Regions from separate parts of the Streptomyces sp. BB1-1-1 genome, predicted to be linked through region 3. Evidence: riboswitches for the same ligand, from Rfam matches in the RefSeq annotation. Region 3 holds a riboswitch; each other region holds the start of a gene.
The links. A riboswitch is a leader RNA that binds a small molecule or an ion and turns the genes downstream of it on or off. The one in region 3 is predicted to bind cobalamin.
Positions count from the first base shown of each region.

Region 1: linked by a shared signal. The riboswitch ahead of RI578_RS30210 (cobalamin biosynthesis protein) and the one ahead of RI578_RS13375 (ribonucleoside-diphosphate reductase subunit alpha) in region 3 are both predicted to bind cobalamin.
Region 2: linked by a shared signal. The riboswitch ahead of RI578_RS09025 (energy-coupling factor ABC transporter permease) and the one ahead of RI578_RS13375 (ribonucleoside-diphosphate reductase subunit alpha) in region 3 are both predicted to bind cobalamin.

Region 1 covers NZ_CP134203.1:6,605,502-6,609,058, reverse strand. The annotation lists gene RI578_RS30220 (anion permease) at 1-783, shown strand, start outside; gene RI578_RS30215 (hypothetical protein) at 818-1,039, shown strand; cobalamin riboswitch at 1,195-1,336, shown strand; gene RI578_RS30210 (cobalamin biosynthesis protein) at 1,465-2,430, shown strand; gene RI578_RS30205 (cobyric acid synthase) at 2,462-3,557, shown strand, end outside.
Region 2 covers NZ_CP134203.1:1,964,209-1,967,765, reverse strand. The annotation lists gene RI578_RS09040 (ATP-binding cassette domain-containing protein) at 1-67, opposite strand, end outside; gene cbiQ (cobalt ECF transporter T component CbiQ) at 64-813, opposite strand; gene RI578_RS09030 (energy-coupling factor ABC transporter substrate-binding protein) at 814-1,152, opposite strand; gene RI578_RS09025 (energy-coupling factor ABC transporter permease) at 1,149-1,844, opposite strand; cobalamin riboswitch at 1,874-2,058, opposite strand; gene RI578_RS09020 (potassium channel family protein) at 2,163-2,648, opposite strand; gene RI578_RS09015 (chloride channel protein) at 2,726-3,557, opposite strand, start outside.
Region 3 covers NZ_CP134203.1:2,914,320-2,917,876, forward strand. The annotation lists gene mctP (monocarboxylate uptake permease MctP) at 1-1,320, shown strand, start outside; gene RI578_RS13370 (GNAT family N-acetyltransferase) at 1,399-1,905, shown strand; cobalamin riboswitch at 1,963-2,124, shown strand; gene RI578_RS13375 (ribonucleoside-diphosphate reductase subunit alpha) at 2,248-3,557, shown strand, end outside.

The DNA.
Region 1 (3,557 bases), 3.7 Mb from region 3:
GGCGCGCGGCTGACGTACAAGCTCGGCCGCAAGGCCGACGGCAGGGCCGCCGCCAAGGGCTACCGCGCCGGGCAGATCGCCTCCGCCGGGCTGGTCTCGCTGGCCCACGGCACCAACGACGCCCAGAAGACGATGGGCATCATCACCCTCGCCCTGGTCGCCGGCGGCTCGCTCGCCCCCGACTCCGACCCGCCCATGTGGGTCATCCTCTCCGCGGGCATCGCCATCGCGCTCGGCACCTACCTCGGCGGCTGGCGCATCATCCGCACCATGGGCAAGGGCCTGACCGACCTCCAGCCGCAGCAGGGCTTCGCCGCCCAGACCAGCGCCGCGACGGTCATCCTGGCCTCCTCCCACCTCGGCTTCTCCCTCTCCACCACGCACTCGGTCTCCGGCGCGGTGATGGGCGCGGGCCTCGGCCGCAAGGGCGGCGTGGTGCGCTGGTCCACGGCCACCCGGATGTTCGTCGCCTGGGGCCTGACCCTGCCGGCCGCGGCCCTGGTCGCCGCGATCGCCGAGTGGGTCTGCGGCCTGGGTGACTGGGGCACCGCGCTCGTCGCGGTCTTCCTGGTCGCCTCCAGCGCCGCCATCTGGAAGCTCTCCCGGCGCGAGATCGTCGACCACACCAACGTCGTCGACGAGCCCGAGGAGGCCGGTGTGGTGACCACGGCGATGGCCGCCGTCTCCCCGCCCCCGGCGGGCGTGACCGAGGACCTGGCCGCGGCCGGTGCCCCGGGCTCCGCGTCCGACTCCAAGGCCCCCTCGGCCACCACCTCCGTCTGAGCCCGCGCCCCGGGTACGAAGGAAAGCGAACTCCATGAGCATCGACTGGGCAGCTCTCGGCTCCGTCTTCGGGGTCAGCCTCGTGGCCACCGTGGCCCTGGTGGGCCTGTTCACCCTCGGCATCGTCGGCCTCTCCCGCCAGGAGCGGGCGGCCGCACAGGGCGGCTCCGCGGCCCTCGCGGTCACCGGCGCGTACGCCTGCTTCGCGGCCTGCGCGGCCGCAGTGGCGTACGGCATCTACCTGATCGTCGCCTGAGCGACCACGCGCGGGCACCGCGCGCATCCCCTTGTGAGGCGGGGCGCGGGACGGACACCGACCGTCCCGCGCCCCGCCTCTTCTCGTGCCGGCGCACACCGCCCGTGTGTGGGGCTTCGCACACTCCCCCGCCGCAGGTCAACGCCAGGTTGACGGGTGTTCGCGGGCCGTGGTGGACTGCCGGAGCCAATACGGCGGCAGGAGAGGAAGCCCGGTGCGAATCCGGCGCGGTCCCGCCACTGTGACCGGGGTACAGCCCCCGGGAGCCAGGAACTCTCACCGCCGGTCTCTTCTAACCAGGGCGCGGACACCCTGAGTGAGGACATATCGCCATGCGCGGCTGCGGTTCCAGGCACAGCGGTCCCGGGTACACCGGTTCCGGGTACACCAGCGACACGCTCTCCCGCCCCACGGCCGGTTGAGCCGTGCGCGCCGAACGCGTCTTCGCGTACGGCGCCGCCGCCGGCCTTCTCGGTGACCTCCTCCTCGGCGACCCGCGCCGCGGACATCCGGTCGCCGCGTTCGGCCGTGCCGCCGGTGCCGTGGAACGGGTGCTGTGGCGGGACCACCGGGGCTGGGGCGCGCTGCACACCGCCGTGTGCGCCGGAGGCGCCGCCGCCCTCGGAACGGCCGCCACACGCGCCGTACGCCGCTCCCCCGCCGCCTCCGTCGCCCTGACCGGCGCCGCCACCTGGGCCGTCGTCGGCGGCACCTCGCTCGCCCGTGAGGCCCGCGCGATCGGCCGTGCCCTGGAGGCCGGCGACGTCGAGGCGGCCCGGACGCGGCTGCCGCACCTGTGCGGGCGGGACCCGCAGGCGCTGGACGCCGACGGGATCGCCCGGGCCGTCGTGGAGTCCGTCGCCGAGAACACCTCGGACGCGGTCGTGGGCGCCCTGGTGTGGGGCGCGGTCGGCGGAGTGCCCGGACTGCTCGGCTTCCGGGCCGTGAACACCCTGGACGCCATGGTCGGCCACAAGTCCCCCAGGTACCGGCGGTACGGCTGGGCCTCGGCCCGCCTCGACGACCTCGCGGGCTGGCCGGGCGCCCGGCTGACCGCCGTACTGACCACCGTGGCCGGCGGCGATCCGCGCGGCGCCGTACGGGCCTGGCGCGCCGACGCCGCACAGCACCCGAGCCCCAACGCGGGCCCCGTGGAGGCGTCGTTCGCGGGCGCCCTGGGCGTGCGGCTCGGCGGAACGCTCTCCTACGGCGGGCGGGTGGAGCACCGGCCCGTCCTCAACGGGGCGGCGGGACGCGCCGTCCGGGCCGGCTCCGGCGACATCGACCGGGCCGTCCGGCTCTCCCGGCGCGTGGGCTGGCTGGCGCTCGGCGTGTGCGCGGGCGCGCGGCTGATCGCGCGCGGGGCCGTCGGGAAGGGGCGTACGTCGTGAGCGGTCGCCTCCTCAAGAAGGGACGTACGTCATGAACGGTGGCCTCCTCGTCGCCGGCACCACCTCCGACGCCGGCAAGAGCGTCGTCACCGCCGGGATCTGCCGCTGGCTGGTGCGGCAGGGCGTCAAGGTCGCGCCCTTCAAGGCGCAGAACATGTCGCTCAACTCCTTCGTCACCCGCGAGGGCGCAGAGATCGGGCGGGCGCAGGCCATGCAGGCCCAGGCGTGCCGCGTGGAGCCGACCGCGCTGATGAACCCGGTGCTGCTCAAGCCGGGCGGCGAGCGCAGCAGCCAGGTCGTGCTGCTCGGCAAGCCGGTCGGCGAGATGAGCGCCCGCGGCTACCACGGCGGGCGGCAGCGGCAGTTGCTCGGCACGGTGCTCGACTGTCTGGCCGAGCTGCGGGGCACGTATGACGCGGTGATCTGTGAGGGGGCGGGCAGTCCGGCCGAGATCAACCTGCGCCGGACGGACATCGTGAACATGGGGATCGCCCGGGGTGCCGGGCTGCCCGTGCTCGTGGTGGGCGACATCGACCGGGGCGGGGTCTTCGCCTCGTGCTTCGGGACGGTGGCGCTGCTCGCGCCCGAGGACCAGGCACTGGTCGCCGGGTTCCTCGTCAACAAGTTCCGGGGTGACGTGTCGCTGCTGGAACCGGGTCTCGAGATGCTGCACGGGCTCACCGGACGGCACACGTACGGCGTCCTGCCGTTCCGACACGGGCTCGGCATCGACGAGGAGGATGGACTGCGCGTCTCCCTGCGCGGGACGGTGCGCGAGTCGGTCGTCGCGCCGCCGGTCGGCGAGGACGTGCTGCGGGTCGCTGTCTGCGCGATCCCGCTGATGTCCAACTTCACGGACGTGGACGCGCTCGCCGCCGAGCCGGGTGTCGTGGTGCGGTTCGTGGACCGGCCGGAGGAGCTGGCCGACGCGGACCTCGTGATCGTGCCGGGGACGCGCGGGACGGTCCGGGCGCTTCAGTGGCTGCGGGAGCGGGGGCTCGCGGACGCCATCGCGCGCAGGGTGGCCGAACAGCGGCCCGTGCTGGGCATCTGCGGCGGCTTCCAGCTGCTCGGCGAGCACATCGAGGACGAGGTCGAGTCCCGGGCCGGGCACGTGGACGGGCTCG
Region 2 (3,557 bases), 950 kb from region 3:
AGGACACGCCCCGCAGGGCGACCAGGAACGACGCGGCCGCATCGCCCCTCTCGATCGTCTCGCTCACGACAGCGGCCTTTCCAGTACGAGGGTGAGGGCGGCCAGCACCGCCAGCAGCGCGACGCTCGCCGCCGTGAAGGGCACGGAGACGCGGGCCTCGGGCACCAGGACGCGCAGCGTGCCGTCGTAGCCGCGCCCGGCGAGCCCCGACTGCAGCCGCGCCGCCCGGTCGAAGGCCCGCACGAACGCCGTGGCGCCGAGCCCGCCGAGCGAACGCCAGGCGGCGGCCCGGGTGGTGTGGCCCAGCCGCGCGGCCTGCGCCTCCCGCACCCGGCGCACGGAGTCCAGCAGCAGGAAGCTCATCCGGTACGTCACCAGCGCCACGTCGACCACCGGCGCGGGCACCCCGGCCCGCACCAGGCGGGGCAGCAGGTCGGACATCGGCGTGGTGAACGCGAAGAGCAGCACCCCGAGGGAGGCCGCCGAGGTGCGCAGCAGCAGCTCACCGGCGCGCACCGGGCCGCCGTCCGCCGCCGTCAGGAACCCGCCCGGGCCGCCGACCTGCACCAGGAGCGGCAGCGCCCCGGTCACGCAGAAGCCCAACGGCACGCGGTACGCCCGCCACAGCCGGCGCCCGGGCACACCCGCCGGGCCGAGCAGCACGGCCAGCGCCGTCACCAGCACCAGCGCCGCGCCCGGCCAGGGCGGCAGCGAGATCGCGAGGACGGTCAGCCCCAGCCCGAGCACGGCCTTGTCCACGGGATGGCGGCGGCGCCAGCGACTGCTGTGCGCCGCCGCGTCGATCGGCAGCACTCAGTCCCCTTCGGGAGCGTCCCGCAGCGCCGCCGCCGTCCGCTCCTCGCCCTGCCGCCGGCCCCGGCGCAGCCCGAAGTAGTAGGCCAGCACACCCGCGCCGATCGCGGCCTGCACCGCGAACAGCGCCGACTCGATCTCCCCGGACGGCGGCTCGTACAGCGGCGAGAACCACGGCTCGTAGTCCGGCTCGATCTCCGTGATCGCCGTCTCCGCCTCGGCGTCGGCACCGGCGAACGGCTCCTCCTTGTGGTCGCCGAGACCCAGCACCAGCGGCAGCACCGCGAGCGCGGCCACGGCGAGCAGCAGCAGGGCGTTGATCTTCGCGTTGCGGCTCATCGGGCCACCGCCTGTTCCTTGGTCCCCGTCTTCGTCAACAGCACGCCCAGCCGGGTGAGTTCGCCCTTGCTGGACTGCACCAGCAGCCGCATCACGATGACCGTGAGCAGGCCCCCGCTGACCGCGAGCGGGATCTGCGTGACCGCGAAGATGGACCCGAACTTGCCGAGCGCGCCCAGGAACCCGCTGCTCGGGTCCGGGAACGCCAGCGCCAGCTGCACGCTGGTGACGCAGTAGGTCGACAGGTCGGCGACGAACGCCCCGAAGAACACCGCGACCATCAGCGGCACGTCGTAGCGGCGCAGCAGCCGGTAGACGGCGTAGCCGGCCCAGGGGCCCACGATCGCCATCGAGAAGACGTTGGCGCCGAGCGTGGTCAGCCCGCCGTGCGCCAGCAGCAGCGCCTGGAAGAGCAGGGTGATGGTGCCCAGCACCGCCATGATCGGCGGCCGGAAGAGAATGGCACCCAGACCGGTGCCGGTCGGGTGCGAGCAACTGCCCGTGACAGAGGGCAGTTTCAGGGCCGACAGAACGAACGTGAAGGCTCCGGAGGCACCGAGGAGCAAGGTGCTCTCCGGGTGCTCCCTGACCTCACGGGTGAGTGACCGTACTCCGTGGACGACGAACGGCGCGGACGCGACACCCCAGGCGATCGCGTGCGCCGGTGGCAGAAAGCCCTCGGCTATGTGCATGGCTCAGCAGACCCTCTCCAGCACCTCGTGGATGGACGACGCGCCTTGGCCGGTCTCCTGGCTTACGGGTACCACCGCCCGTGCTCCGCCTTCCCGGGTACGAGTACCCAGTGGCTGCCCGCGAGGGCCGGAGCCGGACTTCCCGATTCACAGTGGCGAGGGCCGCACCGGCATCACACCGGATTTCCCGTTCACCAAGGCGTGGCGACAGTAGTGCTCCCACCGGGGTGGTGACAAGCGGGCCTCCGGTCCGGCCGGCCCGGCGAACAGGCCTCGGTCCTGCGGAAACGGCCGTCCGCACCACGCCTTCGGCCGCCGTCAGTCGGGCCGGTCCCGCTCGGTCCGCCGGACCACCATGTCGCGCGCCCGGGTGGTCAGCGCGGTCGCGGCGGCGGTGAGGAACACGAAGCTGTAGGCGATCTGCAGGACGGTCACGATCCGCGCCGCCTGGCCCCGCGGGGTGATGTCCCCGTAGCCGACGGTGGCGAGCGTGACCACGGTGAAGTACAGGGCGTCGACGCGGGTGCGCAGACCGGTGAACTCGCCCGGCTGCTTGGCGAGGGCGTAGTACGCGGCCGAGAAGACGTGCACGGACAGGATGATCAGCAGGGGGATGACCACACCGGGCCGGGTCTCCGGGCGGTCGAGGAGCACGTGACGGATCTGACGGAGCAGCATCACGGCCACGAACGTCAGCACCAGGGCGAACAGCAGCCAGCTCAGTACGGGACGCCGCGGGCCCAGATGGTCGAGGGGGAGGACGAAGTAGGCCACGACCGTGGCCGCCGCGATGCCGGCCCGCACGAGCCAGGGCCGAACCGCGCGCCAGGCGGTACGCGGTCGGGTGCCGCCCGTCCCCGTGGTGGTGGCCCGGCGCTCGGTCACCGTGCCGTCTCCGGTGCCGCTTTCGGCGGTTCCGCTCCCGCTCCCGGCTCTGTCCGGCGGACCAGCTGGGTGACGACGAAGGCGACCACCGACGCGGTGACGATCAGCGGCATCTGGTCGTACGCGTCCCCGCCCACCAGCAGCACCGCCAGCACCGCGCTGGCCAGCGGCAGCCCGGTCACCGCGGCCGCCGCGGCGGAGATGCCGAGGGCGAGGGCCGGGGTCGCGCCGAAACCGGGCAGGCCGGAGCAGGCCATGGCGGTCGCCGTGCCCAGCAGTACGGCCGGGAAGATCGGGCCGCCGCGCAGACTGCCCAGCGCGATGCCCCAGGCCAGCCCCTTGCAGGCGACGAGCGCGACCAGCGCGCCCACGGACCAGGCGTGCGGGTCCGCGGCGAGCCGGGCCAGGGTCGCCTGTCCGGACAGCGCCGCCTCCGCCGGGGAACGGCCGGTGATCAGCGCGTACGCGGCGAGGCAGCCGCCGACCGCCGTGGCGCAGGCGACGGTGCGCAGGGCCGTGCGGTGCCGCGTCCAGGAGACGGTCCGGTGGCCCAGCTCGCGGCCCAGCGTGATCAGCACCGCGATCAGTGCCGCCGTCGGGACGCCCCACAGGAAGTCACCCACGTCCGGGTTGGCGCCAGGCGGCACGTCGTGCAGGGCCAGCGCGCCGATCTTCAGGCCGGTCCACTGACCGAACCCGGTGAAGACCAGGGCGCCCGTCGCGCTGGCCAGCAGACAGGGCAGCAGGAGCACGACCAGTTGGGCACCGGCGAGACCCGCGCCCTCGATGAGCAGCACCGCCGCCGCCACCGGGCCACCGAGGATGGTC
Region 3 (3,557 bases):
ACCTTCCTGCCGCGGCTGTGGTCGGTCTCCCACAAGCACGGGTACGTGACGACCTCGGACTTCGTGCGCGGCCGCTTCGGCTCGAAGGGGCTGTCGCTGGCGGTCGCCGTCACCGGCATCCTGGCGACGATGCCGTACATCGCGCTCCAGCTGGTCGGCATCCAGGCCGTCCTCGACGTGATGGGCGTCGGCGGCGGTGAGGACACCAACTGGTTCATCAAGGACCTGCCGCTGCTGATCGCCTTCGGTGTGCTGGCGGCGTACACCTACTCGTCGGGGCTGCGCGCGCCCGCGCTGATCGCGTTCGTCAAGGACACGCTGATCTACATCGTGATCGCGGTGGCGATCATCTACATCCCGATCAAGCTCGGCGGGTTCGACGACATCTTCGCCGCGGCGGGCGACAAGTTCGACGAGTCGGGCAAGGGCGGGCTGGTGCCGGACCACGGCGGCCAGTGGACGTACGCCACCCTGGCGCTCGGCTCGGCGCTCGCGCTCTTCATGTACCCGCACTCGATCACCGCGACGCTGTCCTCGCGCAGCCGTGAGGTGATCCGGCGCAACACCACGATCCTGCCGCTGTACTCGCTGATGCTCGGCCTGCTCGCGCTGCTAGGCTTCATGGCGATCGCGGCGGGGGTGAAGGTGGAGAACGGGCAGCTGGCGATCCCGCAGTTGTTCGAGAACATGTTCCCGGACTGGTTCGCCGGCGTGGCCTTCGCGGCGATCGGCATCGGGGCCCTGGTCCCGGCGGCGATCATGTCGATCGCGGCCGCGAACCTCTTCACCCGCAACATCTACAAGGACTTCATCAAGCCGGACGCCACCCCGGCCCAGGAGACGAAGGTCTCCAAGCTGACGTCCCTGCTGGTGAAGGTGGGCGCGCTGGTCTTCGTCCTGGGCATGGACAAGACGGTCGCGATCAACTTCCAGCTGCTCGGCGGCATCTGGATCCTGCAGACCTTCCCGGCCCTGGTCGGCGGCCTGTTCACCCGCTGGTTCCACCGCTGGGCGCTGCTCGGCGGCTGGGCGGTCGGCATGGTCTACGGCACGGTCGCCGCCTACGGTGTCGCCTCGCCGACGCAGAAGCACTTCGGCGGCTCGTCCGAGGAGATCCCGGGCATCGGCGAGATCGGCTACATCGGCCTCACCGCCTTCGTGCTGAACGTCCTGGTCACCGTGGTCCTGACCTTCGTCATGCGGGCGCTGAAGGCCCCCGACGGCGTCGACGAGACGAAGCCCGGCGACTACACGGCGGACGCGGGCGACCCCGGCGTCGAGGTGGAGCTGCCGCCGGCCACGGCGGGCACCTCGCACTGATCGCCATCCCTGCTACGCGGCGGGCCGTCGGAGAAATCCGGCGGCCCGTTGTCGTACCCGTACGGCACACTCGGCGCCATGGACTTCGTGATCCGGCAGGCGGCGACGGACGAGTACGGCACCCTCGGTGAGATCACCGCGCAGGCCTATCTGCGCGACGGCCTCCTCGACTTCGGGGAGAGCGACGCGTACCTCGGCGAGCTGAGGAACGTCGCCAAGCGTGCGGCGGCCGCCGAGGTGCTGGTCGCCGCGGCGGACGGCCGGGTGCTCGGCGGCGTGACCTTCGTGCCGTCCGGCGGCCCCATGGCCGACATCGCCCGGCCCGGCGAGGCCGAGATACGGATGCTCGCCGTCGCCCGCGAGGCACGCGGACGCGGGGTGGGCGAGGCCCTCGTACGGTCCTGCGTCGACCGGTCCCGGGCCGTCGAGGGCTGCGCGCGCGTGGTGCTGTCCACCCAGCGCACCATGCGCACCGCCCACCGCCTCTACGAACGGATGGGCTTCACCCGCACGCCCGACCGCGACTGGAACCCGCTGCCGGAGCTCGACGACATCACGCTCCTCACCTATGAACTGACGCTCTGACACCAGCGCCACCTCTCGACGGCTCCTCCGCGACACAACATCTGGGGGTGCTCGCCGAACCCGGCACAAGATGTATGCTCGTGCTCGCTGTCGCCGCAGGGGAATCCGGTGCGAATCCGGAACTGTCCCGCAACGGTGTACTTGTGTGTATCCGCGCGTCTCCGCACGTGTGCACACGCATGTCCAGTCCGAGGACCTGCCGACAGTGCGCCCGTACCGTCCCGGTCCGGGTGCCTGACGTCCGGGCCTCGTGGAGTGGGCCGGTGGACGCGACGCCGCGTGCGCTCGTGAGCTGCCCATGCCCTCCCCCAGGCCCCGTGCCGAGCGAGGGAGTGCCCCCACGTGACCATCGCGCCAGCCGACCCGGTTTCAGCGACCCCGGCGACGACTTCAGCGACCCCGGTGACCGAGGAGCCCGACGGGCCCGGTGCCGCGTTGCTGCGGATCCTGACCGAGCTGACCGCCGACCTCCCCGGCGCCGACCCGGGCCGGGTCGCCGCCGCCGCACTGCGCGGCCGGTCCGCCCGTGCGGACGAGTCCGAGCTGCGGGAGCTCGCCACGGAGGCGGCGGCCGGGCTCATCTCGGAGGACCCGGTCTACTCCAGGCTGGCCGCCCGGCTGCTGACCATCGGCATCCGCGCCGAGGCCGCTTCCCAGGGCGTCACCTCGTTCACCGGGTCGGTCACCACCGGTCACCGCGAGGGCCTGATCGCCGACCGCACCGCCGAGTTCGTACGGCTGCACGCGGACCGCCTGGACGCGCTGATCGACCCGGTCGCCGACGACCGCTTCGGCTACTTCGGCCTGCGCACCGTGTACAGCCGCTACCTGCTCCGGCACCCGATCACCCGCAAGGTCGTCGAGACGCCCCAGCACTTCATGCTGCGGGTGGCCGCCGGACTCGCCGAGGGCGACACCACGCGTGCGGTCGACGAGGTGGCCGCGCTGTACGGGCTGATGAGCCGCCTCGACTACCTGCCCTCCTCCCCCACCCTGTTCAACTCCGGCACCCGGCACGCCCAGATGTCGTCCTGCTACCTCCTGGACTCCCCCAAGGACGAGCTGGACTCCATCTACGACCGTTTCCACCAGGTCGCCAACCTCTCCAAGCACGCCGGCGGCATCGGCATCGCCTACTCCCGCGTCCGCGCCCGGGGTTCGCTGATCCGCGGCACCAACGGGCACTCCAACGGCATCGTCCCCTTCCTGAAGACGCTGGACGCCTCGGTCGCCGCCGTGAACCAGGGCGGCCGGCGCAAGGGCGCGGCGGCGGTCTACCTCGAGACCTGGCACGCGGACGTCGAGGAGTTCCTGGAGCTGCGGGACAACACCGGTGAGGACGCCCGCCGCACGCACAACCTGAACCTCGCCCACTGGGTGCCGGACGAGTTCATGCGCCGGGTGGACGCCGACGGACAGTGGTCGCTGTTCTCGCCCGCCGACGTGCCCGAGCTGGTCGACCTGTGGGGCGAGGAGTTCGACGCGGCGTACCGCGGGGCCGAGGCGGCGGGGCTCGCCCGCAAGACCCTCCCCGCCCGTGAGCTGTACGGCCGCATGATGCGCACCCTCGCGCAGACCGGCAACGGCTGGATGACCTTCAAGGACACCGCCAACCGCACCGCCAACCAGACCGCCGAGCCCGGGCACGTCGT